4 regions of the Virgibacillus natechei genome follow, and region 1 is predicted to be linked to each of the others. Evidence: riboswitches for the same ligand, from Rfam matches in the RefSeq annotation. Region 1 holds a riboswitch; each other region holds the start of a gene.
What was found. A riboswitch is a leader RNA that binds a small molecule or an ion and turns the genes downstream of it on or off. The one in region 1 is predicted to bind thiamine pyrophosphate.

Region 1 (4,366 bases):
GAATATCTTCACTAGTTTCCGGATTGCCGACAGGATTAACAGCTATGGGGATGCTCGTGACCCAAAGCCTATTAAACTTTGTAGTACCTTCTGGAAGTGGGCAGGCTGCGCTTAGTATGCCAATTATGGCTCCACTTGGAGATTTGGTAGGTGTTGACAGGCAGACAGCTGTATTAGCCTTCCAATTTGGTGATGGTATTTCCAATATCTTAACACCAACGGCTGGTGTTCTGATGGCTGCGTTAGCCCTTGCTAAAATATCATGGGTTAAGTGGGTGAAATGGGTTTGGCCATTAATTGTAATTTGGTATGTGTTGGGAGCAATATTTGTAACTGTTGTTCATATGTTCATTTGGTAGGAGGAGAATATGTTGGAACATTTATATAGTAAATTACAGGAAATATATCCTGAATTAGTGGAATTTCGGAGAGATCTTCACATGTATCCAGAACTTTCACATCAGGAAGTAAATACGCCAGAAAAAATTGCTGCTTATTTAAAGAATTTAGGAGTAGAAGTGAGAACGGGAGTAGGTGAAAGAGGTGTAGTCGGAACGCTAAAAGGTGGGAAGCCTGGCAAAACGATAGCCTTACGTGCAGACTTTGATGCGCTCCCTATTCAGGAAGAGAATGATCTAGCGTATAAGTCACGGATTCCTGGAGTTATGCATGCTTGTGGTCACGATGTGCATACGGCAACCCTGCTTGGTGTAGCAAAAGTTTTAACGGGAGTGAAAGCGGAAATTCCAGGGACAGTCGTGTTCATCCATCAATTTGGCGAAGAAGCAACACCTGGTGGAGCAAAGTTGATGATCGAGGATGGATGTCTGGATGGTGTTGATGTTATCTATGGTGCGCATGTCATGGCTTCAGAAGAATTTGGCACAGTTAAGGTGAAAGAAGGGTATAACTCCACAGCACAGGATGACTTCTTTATTAAAATTCATGGAAAGGGTGGACATGGCTCTGAACCGCATCAGACGGTGGACCCGTTAGTAACAGGCAGTCAATTAGTTGTGAACCTGCAGCAAATTGTTAGTCGAAGGGTGAGCCCACAGCGTTCTGCCGCTGTGACAGTCGGTTCTTTTATTAGTGGTGATGCGACCAATGTTATTCCTGACACTGCAGTCATTAAAGGGACAGTACGTACGTTTGATGAGGATTCTCGGGCTATTATAGAAAAAGCTATGGAACAAATTGTGAAATCCACCTGTGAAGCGGCTGGTGCTACGGTTGAATACGAGTATGTAAAAGATTGCCCATCGATTTGGAACGATCCTGTAACAGCAAAAAATGTGCAAGAAAAAGCCGCTGTACTAGTTGGTGAAGAAAATTTGAATCGCATTGATCCAATGATGGGAAGTGAGGATTTCGCATTCTATCAAAAGGAAATACCAGGTGTATATTTCACAGTAGGTGGCAGAAACTCGGAGATTGACGCTACGTATCCGCATCATCACCCAAGGTTTAATGTAGATGAACGAGCAATGATTAATATTGGAAAGATGTTTTTAAGTATTGTGATGGAGTAAGTAGATATAGCTAATAGTTACTTGTCAAAGAGAAAAGGCGGTATTGTATTATGACCACATCCCTTCCTTTACAAGATACTCCAAGTTTAAAGCCAGTCACTCCTCGTGTTTTATCGATTCGTGACTGGCTTATTTGTTAGTTCTTATTTATGGCTAGGGCTGTTTGCTGAGATAGAAACGGTCATAACCGTATGACTGGAACCTGCTTCAACAGTTGTCTGAAAAACTTGCTCTAACCCATTAAATATTGAAATGGCTTCTCCATTGAGGTGAGTAGAGTAATGTGCTGATGAGACAGTAACATGCTCTTTCATTGCTTCAATTTGGTCATAGATAATGTCCATATAATTTCCACCACCTAGTGGGTAAAGTGAAAATTTTGCTGCAACAGGTTGTTTGGTATTTTTTATCTGATCACGGTTAACAGGACTTTCATCTTCTGACATATAAACATCTCCTGAAGAATCACCAGGACATCCTAATGAATAGGTGGCTTGGAATGCAATATGCTCTCCTGTTTTTGCTGCATGTGTGAAGATTGCTTTTGTCACGTCAAATACGTGAATAAGTTTTCCACGTACAGTGGTCGTTACGTCGTCTGTATTCATCCAAACTTTAGATGTGTCTACTTCATTTAAGGCACCTTCGATAATTTGGATAAAATTGTCACTCATTGGGTGAAGCGAAAAGCTAACTCCTGCAATGTTACTATCGTTACAAGATTGATTCGTCATATGAAACGCTCCTTTTTCGCAATGGTCGTGGCCCCAAGTTAAAATCAGAAATAAAAAAACTGCACTCTCAGAGGAATGCAGTCGGTTTGTATGGTTTGTCATATAAAGTTAATTATACCCAAAGTTCGACTACACTTCCCCACGCTGGTATTATCCAGTTCGGGTAAGAGGGTCAGAACCATGCAGTTCTTCTCAGCCATATATAGCTCCCCTAGTGCCACTATTGCTTATTTAGTTTATATGTCTATTTTAACATAGATGGTTTTATTGTTAAAGCCATGATCACTAGACTTGTTTCATAACTTTATGTTTTTTTACCAATTAGAATATCCAGGTCAACGGTTATTTCAGCAGAGTCCTTTTCTAAAAATGAATTTACTTGCTCGTTTGTAGCTGCCCATGATAAAGGCGTCATTTGAACGAGTGCCTGAATAAATGGGTTATCTAGATTCACGGTATAGCGTAGCCTTGAGTGATCTACAAAATGGAAATTCTCATTAAAACGTTTAACAGTTTCAGCATTCGTATAACGCTGTTTTTCTGGATCATCAAAAAGACCCTCTCTTAATTCTTTTAAGTAATCACTTTGAGGGACTACCTTTACGACTAACCCATTCGTATTTAAAAGTCTATTGAATTCTTCATAATTTGAAGGTGATAAGATATTAAGAATAACATCAAAAGTACCGTTTTGAAACGGTGTGTTTGTTAGATCAGCAACGGACCAGATTTTATCTGAATAGTTCTTGGCAGCTGTCAAAATACCTTCTTTCGAAATATCAATACCTACTCCCATGACTTCCTTTTTAAAATCAGAGCTCAGCCTATCACAGATGGTACTAAGATGTGAGCCTTCTCCGCAACCGGTATCGAGCACAGCTATTTCATCTTTTTTATTTCCACTGTGTTCATTTATCACAGTGGAAATAAACTGAATTAGAGGGTCAAAAAAGTCAGCTTCTGTCATAAGCTTTCTTCGAGCTTCGAAAAGCTCCCTACTATATTTTGTTTTCATTTGGTTTGTTGCTAAGTTGAGATATCCTTGCTTGGTAAAATCAAATGTATGATTACGTGAGCAGGTTAAACTTTTTGATTCAGAAACCTTCATAGATGAACCACAGGTAGGGCACTTAAATATGGATTCAAAATGACGTACATAGATTGCACTCTTTACTCGTTTATTTATTTTATTCAAAAAAGCCACCTCATTTATTTGCGTTATTTAACTATGGGAATAATGTACACCGTTATCTTTCTTATAAATATAACATAAGTGTCCACCTATTCCGTCGATCATTCAACAGATAATTAATTGCACAATCTTAAGTAAGCATAAAATAAAACCTCATTTAGTAAGGATAGACGTACAGGACATGCTAGTATGGAATGGCAGAGGAAAGGAAACGTCCCGTGAAAAACGTCAAACGCAAAAAAGATTTCTTTTTCACGAAAATCCTGTTTAGTCGATCTACCAGTTAAACGATGCCTAACCGTATGATTAAAAACAAGTGTAAAAGGTAATTGTAATAAAGAGGTGATAAAATGCTGACAGAATCTGTAATACGTATTATCTTGTCCGTCATAATTCTAATCATTATGATCGTCATTTTAACTCGTTTTAGAGCAGGTAAATCTCAAGCTCCTCCAAGAGATTCGCTTCATGTTTTGAAAAAAAGACTCGAAAAAGGGGAGATAACGCAAGAGGAATATGATGAAGCAAAGAAAAAACGCGGAAAGTAAATATGTACGGAATTATATTTCGTCATTTCCCGGGAAATAGTGATAAAATATCTCTACTAAATTAACAAGCTGCCGAGATACTCGACAGCTTGAAAACTTTTAGGCTTATTATTTTGCGAATCAAGTTAGTTTTTAGTGAAATTTAAAACCAAGCCGCACCTACGATTATGAGGAGAATAAATAGTACGACGATTAACGCAAATCCACCGCCGCCAGCACCGGCACCAGGTGCGCCATATCCGTGCCCGCAGGCACCAGCACCATATCCAGCTCCGTAGCCGCCATATCCAAACATAGAAACACTCCTAACATTATTTTTTATTTAACTCAGTTCTTAATATCCGTAACCACCGAAAGAAG
Region 2 (4,366 bases), 980 kb from region 1:
ATTAAATAAAGTTCCTTGGCTTCATATTCTGCAGGATCAATCATAACGCCTCCTTTTCCTCCACCAAAAGGAACATCATGCAAAGCACTCTTAAGTGTCATTAGGGATGCTAATTGCATAACCTCATCTTCATTTGCTGATGGATGAAAACGAATTCCGCCTTTATAAGGACCCATTATATTATTATGCTGTACTCGAAATGAAAGGATCCGTACAACTTTTCCATTGAGTAAGGGCGTCCTTAAATACGATTTATGAACATGATTCGGAGTCGAAAGTATAGAAACTAAAGAAGTAAAGGCTTTTTTTCTTGTTTGACCCTCTAATTCTGGTAAAAATGTTTCATCATCTAATAAGGCATCTAATGATTCTTCGACAATTGATCCGGCTCCAGTTCCTTTTTTATCTGCCATGTTATTCCTCCTGAATAGTGTTATTTTCATGTTGTCCAATGTATTACATATTTATCCAGAGTCTATCAAAAGAAAAGTCCATGTCCAATGCAAACGATTTATTCAGCTTTTAGTAGAAAGCTAACAGCGAACAAACCCACATTGTTGAGGTTCCTCAACGATGTGGGGCATAACAACAATATATACAAAGCCAACACTTCGTTTATAAAAGAAATACAGCAAATAGCGTAGCTAACAATAACCCAGCCATTACAGGGATAAAGTTTTTACGAACCAGGTCCATCACAGAAACCCCACAAAAACCTGCAATTGCAATCAAGGATGACCATGCGACAAGTGTTCCTCCTCCCGTCCAAATAGACCCCAGTTGCCCAATCGCTGCCAGTGTTGCAGTATCAACAGAGCCAGTTTGTAGAGAGGCTGCTAATGCGCCTGTAAGGGGTAATCCTGAAAAGCCTGAACCATCAAGACCGGTAATTATCCCGATGATTAATATACTAAAAGCTGCTAATATGGCACTTTCAGGCAAGTATGTTTGAATAGATTCCACAAGATCAAACAATAATGCGGGCGGATTTTCGTCCAAACTTAAAATGTCTGCGGAGAAATCCGCACTGCCTAAGAAGAAAAAACCCGCGATAGGAATAACAGGTCCCATTGCTTTAAAAGCAAATACAAAACCTTCAGTAATATGGTTAGATATATAATCAAGGGCATGTTGACGTCCAAATGCTACCGTTGATAACAATAATAATATAACCGCAACTCCTCCAACAAATGCTGCACCGTCCCCCCCTTCAAGTCCACCCATTCTTCCTGAGAAAAGCTTTTCATAAACCATGTAAATAACAACACCCAATAACGTTAATGGGACCAATACAGCAAATAACTTGCTCCACATCGTCAAATTTGTAGTTTTTGCTTTATTTGTTGCTTCTGTAGTAGCTTGCACATTCTGCATTTCAATTTCATTTACTTCGTCATCTTTAGGGCGAATTGACTTCCGGTATAGGAAATAAGCTATAAGAATAGCACTTCCACCAGCTATTAAAGACAAAACGAATGATCTATCAGCAACCAAAGTAGTGTCAATACCTGCAGCCGTAGCTGACAGACTTGGTGCTACCTGAACAATATAGTCTGAAGAAAGAGCCATTCCCTGACCAGCAATTGCGATAGCAACTGCTGCTGTCATTACTGGTAAACCTGCTCTTACTGCAGCGGGAACAAGTAGAGCACAAATTAAAGGTACAGCTGGAGTCGGCCAGAAAAAAAGTGAAATAACATAGGTCACGCCAACAAGAACAAAATAAGAAACATGACCGTTAATCATCAATTTCTGGATAGGCTGAATCATTTTACGATCAGCACCCAGATCACGCAAGGAATGAAGAAGTGCCAACATAAAAGTTATGATTAGAAATATATTAAAAAGCTCTTGAGCAGCTACAAGGTTTGCATTAAAAATGGCTGTAAATCCTTCAATTAGACTCCCGTTATATACCCAAGCTATCAAAAATGTGCCTAGTAACGAAGGCAGTACTATACCCCATCTGAAAATCATGGTAGCTATTATAACAAGTGTAAATAAGCCATATAACAAATGTGCAAAACTAAGATCCATCATTATTACCTCCCCCTCATAGCGAATTGTACTGTAGCCTATGCATGATGAAATAAGGTCGCTACAAATAGAGAGGGATTTCAACATGTGGAGCCCGCATTATCATAAAAAAATAACCTCTAGAAAGAAGAGGTTATCTTAATGTGAGCAGATAATAATTTTATTTTATGCGCTGTTCAGTAACGTTTTTGGCTGCTTATGGAACAAGAAGAACACGATTAATGAACATATTATAAATGAAGGAACCATATAAGAACTATTATAGACTAACGAGTAGATCCAGACTGGTTGCCCTTCAATTGCCGATTCAAAAAACACAATACCCGCAAAATAATGTGCAATAAAGCGTAGACTGGTCCCTAGAAGCACTCCTAAAGCAATGTAAGAAAGGTATGTTTTTATTGTTCCTTCTTTTACGCCCTTCTGTATTTGTTTTGCAAATACCCCTGCAAAACCTAACACCGTAAAGGCAAGCCCATATTCAATCAAGCCTTGAATTGGATGTAAAATATAGGCGTTTCCGACAGCAACCTGCAATACTCCCCACAAGAAACCGGAAAGCAATCCGCCTTTAATGCCCCAACGGAACGCGATAATGAATATTGGTATCATCGCAAATGAAATCGAACCACCCATAGCCCAGATTTTAAACGAGAGAAATGGAATAATGTCCAATAATAGGGCTAATGCTGTAAAAATGGCTACCTCGATTAAAAATAATATTTTTCTAGAACTCATATAAACTTCTCCCCCCTTATTAAAGTAGTACAAAAAAAGCAATGCCAAGGGGGGGTAATTCCTGATGGGGAATCCGCTCACATTACTTTTTTATTCCATCAAAAAACCGCCATCCCTACGCTAGTACTAACTAACAGGTTCAAAGGGTCAGAACAACCGTTCACTCTCAGCCAAATGGCTCCCCCTGTAGGCTTTTATTTACTTTTTTATTACATGTATTGTATCTTACTTATCAAATTATTACAATAATAATGAACAATTATCCTTAATGCAGCGTTCTATAGTTCCATAAAGGCTTCTACATCCTTTACACAGAGCTGGATAGCACTCTCCCAGAATGCTGTACTTGTTAAGTCTACATTCAAATGTTTTTCTGCCAGACCTTCTACGTTCATGCTGCCTGTATCACGCAATAATGCAATATAATCATCCTCAAAGTCGCCACCTTTTTCCTTTGCATGGGCATAGATACCAAGGCTGAATAAGTATCCAAATGTATATGGAAAATTATAAAATGGTACGCCTGTTATATGAAAATGCAACTTGGACGACCAAAAATTTGGATCATACTCCTCAAGTGAATCATTATACGCTTCCTTCTGAGCCTCTACCATCAATTCATTTAACCGTTTAACAGAAACCAACCCCTGCTTTCTTTCTTCATAAAAACGATTTTCAAAAATAAACCGGGAATGGATATTCATAAAAAATGCAACACTTCGTTTAATTTTATCTTCCAGCAGTGCTCGTTTCTCCTCTTTATTTTGCGCATTTTTCACAGAGGCGTCAGCAACGATCATTTCTGCAAATGTTGAGGCTGTTTCAGCAACATTCATCGCATATCCCTGATTCAATCCATTCACGTCATTCATCACATGCTGATGGTAAGCATGACCAAGTTCATGTGCCAGTGTAGCTATATTGGATGATGTACCTGAGTAGGTCATAAATATCCGGGTTTGCTCACTGTCTGGAAAGCTTGTACAAAACCCGCCTGGTCGTTTTCCTGCCCGATCCTCTGCTTCAATCCAGCGATTATCAAAGGCCATTTTTGCGAAGTCAGCCATTTTCGGACTAAATTCACGAAAATGATCAATAATGAATTCGGCACCTTCTGTATAACTTGATGTTTTCACTGAATCTGTTAAGGGTGCTCCAATATCATAGATACTTAATTTTTCCACCCCTAATAAATCTGCTTTCTTTTGCAAATAGTTAACGAAATGCGTTTTATTATGTATAATTGCCGTCCACATTGCATCTAGCGTTTCTTTCTTCATTCTGTTGATCGCTAACGGTTCTTTTAATACAGATTCCCAGTTGCGATGTTTATAGGTTTGTAAGCGAAAACCAGCCAAATGATTTAACGTCTGACCAAATAAGTCTGCCTTCCCTGTCCAAGCTTTATCCAATTGCTCGAATACATGCTTACGTACAGACCGGTCAGGGTTGCTTAATTTATTGGAGGCTTGCCCGACTGAATAAGAATGAACTTCCCCGTCCTCTTCAATCTCAACACTCATATTTCCTACAATTGTATTGTACATCTGACCCCATGCATGATAGCCATCAACAGCCAAATCATTGATTA
Region 3 (4,366 bases), 1.1 Mb from region 1:
TAAGAATTTATTGAAGATGTGGCTGTAATTACGCCAGTATCAGATCACTTGGCAACAAAAGAACTGTTGAAATCAAAAGGCGATGAGTTGGTTTACCATACCGCCAATGAGAGTATTGTACTTGAAATCCGTCAAGATGTTGGATTAAGGAGATTCGACTACCTTGAAAATCAAGCATAAATACGGGTTACTTTTAGACTTGTTAATGAAGGCAGAATTTACAATTGATTTAAAGCAGTTTCGAATGGACAGAAACGATTAAAGAGAACCTAAAAAAGAAAAAGGGTTCTCTTTTGTGATTTAATAGCTTGATAACATTAGAATCATCTGCCAAGTTTTCTTAAATGGATTCTTTTTATTCAATGTAAAATATAGCCTCAATTCAAAGCTATATCCAGTACATACCTCTTCCAGTCCAGAAATTCAGGTGTGAGCATAATAGCTTCATCCCTCGGTCTTGAAAAAGGGATCGAAATCTCTTTTTTTATGTGGGCAGGATTGCTTGATAGAATAATAATTTTGTCTGATAAAAACAGTGCTTCCTCAATGTTATGGGTGATAAATAGTACGGATTGCTGATTTTCTTCCCAAGTGGTTAGAAGCCATTTTTGCATATCCATCCTTGTGAAATCATCAAGCGCAGAGAATGGCTCGTCCAAGCACATAAAGGCTTGCGGACTTAACAGCGCGCGAATAAAGGCGACGCGCTGCTTCATGCCACCGGATAGTTCGTGTGGATAGGCATGGGTAACGTCACCAAGTCCAGCTTTTTCTAGCATCTCCATGGCGCGGTCTGTTTCCTTTTGGCCGTTGAGTTCCTGGCCAAGCAGTACGTTTTGCATGATGGTACGCCACGGGAAAAGGGAAGGTTGCTGCGGCATGTAGCTAATAGTACCGCTTTTATTCGTTATCCGTTCTTCGTTCATCCATATGTCACCACTGTCAGGTGCTAATAATCCACCAATTAAGCTGAACAATGTACTTTTTCCGCTTCCAGAGGGCCCAATTAAGGATACGAATTCTCCGTCCGCTACATCAAATGAAAGACTATCTAGTATTTGTTTATCCCCAAAGGATTTGCTGACATCCCTTATAGAAAGATTCATCGTTGTTCTCCTTTCTTTTGCCATCGTATCAGGAGTCTCTCCAGTAAAATAATGAGCCCGAAAATAGCTAAACTGAGCAACATCACAACGATGATCGCTACAAACACACGAGGTGTCCGGTAAGAGGAAGTAGCTAATGTCATAAACACACCAATTCCTTCTTGCGCTCCAAGCCATTCCGATATAACGGCAGCCATCACGCTGTAGGTGCCTGCTATTTTTAAACCAGAAAAAATAGCAGGCAGGGCGTGTGGTAATTCCAATTTCCAGAATAGCTGTGATTTGCTCGCACCCATCATTTTCATATAATGAAGCAATTCCCGGTTGGTCTGCTGGAATCCGCCTATAGCAGAAACGGCGACTGGGAAAAAACAAGCCAACGTAATAACGATTAATTTCGGTAGGGAGCCAAATCCGAACCAAATGACGAGCAATGGTGCAAGTACAATAGTCGGCACGTTCTGGGATAAAATTAAAAATGGATAAAACGTTTCCCGTACACGTGGTAAAAGATGTAAAAGGGCGGCTATGACCAAGCCAATTGTCGCTCCAATAAGAAGTCCCGAAACAGATAACGTTAGCGTTGCATAGAAATGAGGAAGAAAGTCGGGTAAAACATCTCTTCCCTCGAGAACGATGTCGGTTGGAGCAGGAAGTATCCAGTCCTCTATGTCAAAAACAATGGTGACGAGCTGCCAGAAGCCAATAAAGATAAGGATGGCAATCAGCGGCCGCCATCCTCTTTTCAACATGTTTTTCATCGGTATTTCCCCGTTAATGTATCCATCGTCATCCCCATGTTAACAACGCCCCTTATTCTGCTTTATGCGGTAAGAAATCATTGGTAAATGCATCTCCTGCTTCCACTTCCTCGTCAATTATCCCATTTTCAAACATCCAATCAGCATAATCTTCCCACCTCGATGCCTCTTGTACACCCCAATTTTCCGCGTCATCCTGGTATCTTGGAGATATCCATTCCTGACTACTATAAACCAAATCCGGATCTAGATCTGACTCCTGTTCGATTAAGATTTCAGCGGATTCCTCTGGCTTTTCAATGGCATCCTCATAGCCTTGTGTTGCAGCATGTACAAATGCCTCAACAGTTTCCGTGTCCGTTTCGATCATTGCTTCACTCGTTGCTAGAATTGGTGTATATAAATCGAGCTCGTTCGCAAAATCTCGAAGGTAGACCATGTTCATTTCTTCTTCTCTTAATTCTGCTTCAATCCCTGTCCAGCCATAATAAACAGTGGAGAAATCGACATCACGTTGTACAGCAGTGAAAAAGTCCGCATCGCCAATGTTGATGAAATCTACTTGATCAATAGCAGCGTTTTCCTGGTTCATAATCGTCTCCATGTTCGCCTCTTCAAGAGGGGTGCCAAGACCACCGTAAATACGGCCTTCAAAATCAGCAGGTTCTGTAATATCTTTATCAACCGGTGACATATAACCAGCCGTATTATGTTGAATAACAGCTGCAATGGAAACGAGTGGTAACCCTTCCGCACGTGCTTGTGTGATACGTTCTTGATAACTTACACCGAAATCAGCCTCACCTGATGCAATCAGTTGATTTGCTCCAGCTTCACCAGGTAACATAATTTCAACATCTAATCCTTGTTCTGCAAAATAACCCTTTTCCTTCGCGACATAAATCCCAGTGTGGTTTGTATTCGGCGTCCAGTCCAGCGCAAAAGAAACAGGTGTTAGGTCATTTCCTTCGCCATCAGATTGTCCACCACCATCCCCACAAGCCGCGAGAACAACCAATAATAGTGCTACGAATGTAAAATATAACTTCTTCATTTTTCTTCCTCCCCATTAAATAAACCGCTGTTTTTCAACCATATAAAAAATGCGCCAAAGGTTAGCCCTTAGCGCATGGGAATAAACATCATCATCTCGTGTAAAATATGACTATGTTCCCTCCGCTGGCACCAACCAGATCAGGTTCCAAGGGTCAGTATCTTACGGATACAGTCTCAGCCAGCAAAACCGGCCCCCCTACATGAATGAAAATTATTGTATCGGATCAAAAAAACTTTTGAACCTGCGAACATTATAACACGTTAAAAAATAGTATGCCACAGAATAAGCGGAGATGTAAAGCGCTTTTCGAAGAATGGGCACAAGGATGATCTGATGTTGTCGAATAAAGTTAAATTTGCATATGTATGTACGTATTCGCTATAATCGGAGGAAGATCATAAACGATAACATCGCTGATAGTCATCACGAATTTTAGGAGAACTCTATGTTTAATTATGTCGAACTATTTATCGCGTTTCTAATTGCATTAGTAGCGACGTTACTTGTAACCTATCCCGTAAAAAAAATGGCGATTAAACTCAGAGCAGTTGATCTGCCAAATAGAAGGAAAATACATACAGAAGTTACACCGAGACTAGGTGGAATAGCCATCTTTATTGGTGCTTTTTTAGGTGCGCTATATTTACAGCCAGCTCATGAACATTTACCGGAAATTTTGCTTGGAGCAATTGTTATCCTCGTAACAGGCGCACTCGATGATCGCTATAGCATCAGGCCTGTCGTCAAGCTTACTGGGCAACTTATTGCTGCATCTTTTCTAATTTCGTCGGGGTTAATCATTGAACGCATTACCTTGCCATTTATCGGTATGATTGATCTTGGTTTCTTCAGTGTTCTCATTACCGTACTATGGGTCGTTGGGATCACCAATGCGATCAATCTCATCGATGGATTGGACGGCTTGGCAACAGGGGTATCCACCTTTGCTTTAGCCAGTATTTTTATTATGGCGCTCATCGACACGCAAATGATGGTCGCGTATTTATGCATCGTCTTAATCGGGGCAAATATCGGGTTTTTATACCACAATTTTTACCCCGCAAAAATCTATATGGGCGATACAGGGTCCAATTTTTTAGGCTACATGATTGCAGTCGTTTCCATGCTTGGTCTATTTAAAAACATCGCACTATTCGGCTTCATCATACCAGTTGTCATTTTAGCGGTACCGATATTTGACACACTGTTAGCCATCGTACGAAGAGCTTATAATAAAGAGAGCATCATGATCGCTGATAACAAGCACCTCCATTATCAATTGATAGCCGGCGGGTACAGCCACCGAAAAGCAGTCCTGATCATCTACGCCTTCAGCGCCCTATTCGGTGGATTAGCCATTCTATTTTCCTTTGGAACGATCACAACCGCACTTATCGTAACAGCCTTTGTACTCGTGTTATTACATATATTTGCCGAACTAG
Region 4 (4,366 bases), 920 kb from region 1:
GTATCAGCTACTTGTTCTGGTGACCCAACGGTATAAGGACCCATTCCGCCAATCCCTACAAAATCTTTAATGTCTTCTGCGGTTGATGGTTTATCAGGATCTATTTTCGTGAGATTTTCTACTGCAGACTGAATCGCATCACTCTCTACATAGCGTAAATTTTCTTCCTTGTCGTATTCGGATAGATCAATACCGGTCCATCCACCAAATAGGGCAAATGCCCCTTCCTGGCTGATGTGATTTTTATAATCATTAAATTTACGGTTCGCTTCTTCTTCCGTTTGTCCGACTATTGGTGTGAACATCGTAAGGATTTTCACTTCTTCTGGTGATCTTCCAGCTTTCTCGATATCAGCATGCAATTTATCAACCGTATCTTTCGTTGCGGAAATCGTTGGTGCACCGATGAACACACATTCCGCATTTTTAGCTGCAAATGCACGACCTTTCGCAGATGCCCCTGCTTGATAAATAACAGGTGTGCGCTGTGGAGAGGGCTCGCTTAAGTGTGCACCTGGAACTTTAAAGTATTTTCCATCGTGGTTGATATCATGAACCTTGTCAGGATCTGAATAAATACCCTTTTCTTTATCCACCTTAACAGCATCGTGTTCCCAGCTTTCTTCCCAAAGCTTATAGACAACCTCTAAATATTCTGCAGCTATATCATATCGCTCATCATGTTTAACTTGATCCGCAAATCCCATATTGATTGCTGCACTTTTTAAATAAGAAGTAACAATGTTCCACCCGGTACGCCCCTTTGTTAAATGATCCAATGTCGTTATACGACGAGCAAATGTATAGGGGTGCTCATGCGTGACAGAAGCTGTCACACCAAAGCCAAGGTGCTTCGTTACTGCTGCCATTAATGGAACAACGAGTGACGGATCATTGACCGGAGCCTGTGCCCCTTGACTAACAGCTGCATCCCTTGATCCGTTATACACATCATACGTTCCCAACACATCCGCAAGAAAAATCGCATCAAACCGACCTTTTTCTAAAATTTTAGCCAGTTCTATCCAGTAATCACTATCCTTATAACGATAAGACTCATCATCTGGGTGGGTCCATAACCCAGGTGACTGATGTCCAGGCGTATTCATATCAAATGCATTCAGGTAAATTCTCTTTTTTACCATCTATATGCCTCCTTTAATTTTTCGATTGTTACTTCGAAATCGAAACAAGACTAGCTTGATTATTTACTAATTCGATAAGATAAAAAAGTTGCTTTTTCGTTCGCTGTAAGATTTCCTCATCAACAATAGGATGTTCCTTATATTTATCAATTTGACTATCAAGTAAATAGAGCCCTTTCAAGTTCTGCCCCTTTAATGTCGCTAATACTGGTTTCAATGTATACTCAATTGCCAGTAAATGAGAGGGACTTCCACCTGTCATTAGTGGCAACACTGGTGTGTGCTTGAGCACATCTTCCGGCAGAATATCCAGTAATGCTTTAAGGACGCCTGAATAAGCTCCCTTGTATACTGGCGTTCCCACGATGACTCCTCTAGCATTTTGGATTGACGTGGCTATATCTTGAATAACAGGGCTGTCAAACTTTCCTAAAAATAAATCTTCTTGTGGCACATCCTTGATCGAAATATGTGTCACTGAAAAATTCTCCTGTTTAAGTAAGGTTCCTAAATATTTAAGCACATGATCGGAACGGGAAAATTCTGAAGGACTTCCCGATAATACAACAATTTCACCCATGGTGATCATCCTTTCTTGTTTTATTTTCTATAAGATTATCCTGTCTTTAATGAGCTGAAAACTTAAAAAACCCCCTTTTCTTTTTTTGAGAAAAGAGGGCTTTTGATTGTTAATTTATCCGCTCTTATCTCCCAAGGATTTCTCCTGGTGGAATTAGCACCTTCCTGACAATGTCAGAGGTTGCTGAAGCGTCATAGGGCCATCTCCCTCAGCTTCTCTTGATAAGATTATTAAGTTATAATATACACTCTATATTAATTATTCCGATAAGTCAAGTAGGTTTTATGTTTTTACGAAAGGATATTTTGAGACGTTTAGATTTACTTTTACTTATAATGCGTGTTCAAAAAGGAGGATAAAAAGGACCGAGAAGTTCAAGGCGGCGTAGCTTTGAGTAGTGGAACGTATGCAATTAATACGTGAACAACGGAAAAGCAAGCCAACGAAGAAATTCGATGTGTCATTTTTACCGGACTTTTTGAACATCCTCTTATAAATTAATTGGCCAATCCTCTTTACTTTCTGCCATATCCCAGAACATATATTCAAATAAACTTGTTTTGACCACAATATCTTCTAACATAGCTAATTCACGTTCCGGTTTACCTTTCGTTATTTCATTTATCAGATGCTTACAATCCTCGGCTATTTTTGTGAATTCATCAGAAGAATACATTTTCACCCAACGACCAAAAAATTCATGATCTAATGCTCCTGGCCATTTTGCAAGTTCCTTTCCTATAAAGTTATAACTCCATGCACACGCAAGTACGGATGCCACAACATTTTCAACTCCACCACGCTGAGATACATTCAACATATAACTGGTATACGCCGTTGTAGTAGATCCCAGCCTAGTTGCTTCAAGCTCATCATTTGAAATACCAAATTTACTAGCATATTCACGATGCAATTCCATTTCCATATCCAGCGTACCATACAGAAGCTTCGCAAATGCTGTCATTGTTTTTAAATCGTCCGCTTTGGCACTTCCTAAGGCAAATAAACGGGAGTACTCGATCAAGTAGACATAGTCCTGTTTCAACCAATGCTTAAATTTATCGTGATCTAACCATCCTTCACCAATACCTTTAACAAAAGGATGTTCCAAGTAAGAATTCCAAATTGGTTCTACTCTTTTCCACAATTGATCCGTAAATAAGTTGCTCATCATATATTCCCCTTTCTATTGAGAACGTGTTTATAATTAGACTGCTTTAAAGAATCGATTTAGAATGGTCTCACCTCTTTTGAGTAAGAGAGCAAATATAACAAAAAACCCATCACTAGTATAATAGGAATGGGTTTAGCAACAGTAATATTCACCAAAAAATTGCCAGTTCCACTTCCCTACGCTAGTGTTATCTAGATCAGGTTCAAAGGGTCGAATTAATCTCTCAGCATTTAGATGCTCCCCTAGTCGAATTACTTATATATTCAGTTTCTAAATACTAGTATAGGCACACTTAATAAAAGAAAGCAAGCATATACATACAAAGATTCATAGATCACAGAGGAACTGGAATATATCCAAGTAGACATGGAAGTTGAAAATACAAGGGAAGAGGATACTATATTTTATGCATCACAAGCTACTTTGACTACGAATACCGGTGAGCAATTAGAACCTGATATGTTCTTTAGCGAGCATATTGATGGTGAATTCATCGGTCCGGTCACGAAATCTGGATCGTCCTTTTATATTCTAGAAAATTCCAAAGCAGAAGATATTGAATCGATTCGTTTGATTTTCAGTGGTGCATCCAATGAGGACTGGGAAGATATAGGAGAAGAGATTGATATTGAAATAGAACTTGAAAAGTAGGGCTATTTTCTATCCTATCTGAAAAGCAAAAAAGAAGTACTCCAATTTAATGGAGCACTTCTTCTTTATGAAATAATTATTCTGATTCATTTATTTTGGTTTCAAGCTCTGTCATAATTTCTGCAGCTTCATTCCAATTTCCTTCAGATAGTGCATTTTGATAATCATTAAACAGACCTGAAAACTCTTCTAATTCCTCTTCTAATTCTATAGATGGCCCTGTCGGCTCTTCTGATTCTTCGATTTCCTCATCTATTTGATCCTCATCAACCTCGGTTTCAGGATCAATGAGTGTCAGCATTTGTTCTAAAGACTGATCAAATGTTTCTTCCATGACAATGTGATCCTCATAAGCAAGGACAACCTGTTTCACTTCAGGCAGTGAGGTTTCATTGGAAGACTCAATATAGATTGGCTCTACATACATGACCGTGTCCTCAATCGGAAGAGCAAGCAAGTTTCCACGTATAACTTCTGAACCACCTTGTGCCCAGAGGTTCAACTCTTGAGAAATCCTACTATCTTGATTAATACGATTTTCAATTTGCTGTGGACCATATACGTTTTTCTGTTTAGGGAAATTATATACAAACTTTTCACCATAATGTTCCCCGTCATTACGCACGCCCATCCAGGCAATCATATTCTGACGGTTTCGAGGTGTGAATGGCATCATCAGAATAAATTCTTCCTCCTCATACTCAGGCAGTTCCATCGTAACATAATACGGCTCCATCTCAATATCTTCATCAAAGTATAGCTCTGTCGGGAACTCCCAGACATCTTCTCGATTATAGAATACTTCTAGATCAGACA

Region 2: another riboswitch for thiamine pyrophosphate. It lies ahead of thiT (energy-coupled thiamine transporter ThiT); the one in region 1 lies ahead of OLD84_RS03235 (YkoF family thiamine/hydroxymethylpyrimidine-binding protein).
Region 3: another riboswitch for thiamine pyrophosphate. It lies ahead of OLD84_RS16885 (ABC transporter substrate-binding protein); the one in region 1 lies ahead of OLD84_RS03235 (YkoF family thiamine/hydroxymethylpyrimidine-binding protein).
Region 4: another riboswitch for thiamine pyrophosphate. It lies ahead of tenA (thiaminase II); the one in region 1 lies ahead of OLD84_RS03235 (YkoF family thiamine/hydroxymethylpyrimidine-binding protein).

The regions. Positions count from the first base shown of each region.
Region 1 covers NZ_CP110224.1:560,399-564,764, forward strand. Annotated here, with positions in the region: gene OLD84_RS03225 (YfcC family protein) at 1-359, shown strand, start outside; gene OLD84_RS03230 (M20 metallopeptidase family protein) at 369-1,532, shown strand; gene OLD84_RS03235 (YkoF family thiamine/hydroxymethylpyrimidine-binding protein) at 1,676-2,266, opposite strand; TPP riboswitch at 2,386-2,489, opposite strand; gene OLD84_RS03240 (putative RNA methyltransferase) at 2,571-3,461, opposite strand; gene OLD84_RS03245 (SHOCT domain-containing protein) at 3,809-4,006, shown strand; gene OLD84_RS03250 (YjcZ family sporulation protein) at 4,149-4,301, opposite strand; gene OLD84_RS03255 (YjcZ family sporulation protein) at 4,341-4,366, opposite strand, start outside.
Region 2 covers NZ_CP110224.1:1,544,458-1,548,823, reverse strand. Annotated here, with positions in the region: gene OLD84_RS08105 (Glu/Leu/Phe/Val family dehydrogenase) at 1-413, opposite strand, end outside; gene OLD84_RS08100 (hypothetical protein) at 616-2,037, opposite strand; gene thiT (energy-coupled thiamine transporter ThiT) at 2,203-2,775, opposite strand; TPP riboswitch at 2,871-2,970, opposite strand; gene OLD84_RS08090 (M3 family oligoendopeptidase) at 3,054-4,366, opposite strand, start outside.
Region 3 covers NZ_CP110224.1:3,366,385-3,370,750, reverse strand. Annotated here, with positions in the region: gene OLD84_RS19370 (hypothetical protein) at 19-180, shown strand; gene OLD84_RS16895 (ABC transporter ATP-binding protein) at 378-1,106, opposite strand; gene OLD84_RS16890 (ABC transporter permease) at 1,103-1,867, opposite strand; gene OLD84_RS16885 (ABC transporter substrate-binding protein) at 1,920-2,921, opposite strand; TPP riboswitch at 3,022-3,131, opposite strand; gene OLD84_RS16880 (glycosyltransferase family 4 protein) at 3,370-4,366, shown strand, end outside.
Region 4 covers NZ_CP110224.1:1,484,579-1,488,944, reverse strand. Annotated here, with positions in the region: gene OLD84_RS07810 (LLM class flavin-dependent oxidoreductase) at 1-1,145, opposite strand, end outside; gene ssuE (NADPH-dependent FMN reductase) at 1,174-1,725, opposite strand; SAM riboswitch class I at 1,847-1,953, opposite strand; gene tenA (thiaminase II) at 2,216-2,896, opposite strand; TPP riboswitch at 3,056-3,153, opposite strand; gene OLD84_RS07795 (hypothetical protein) at 3,266-3,550, shown strand; gene OLD84_RS07790 (UPF0182 family membrane protein) at 3,627-4,366, opposite strand, start outside.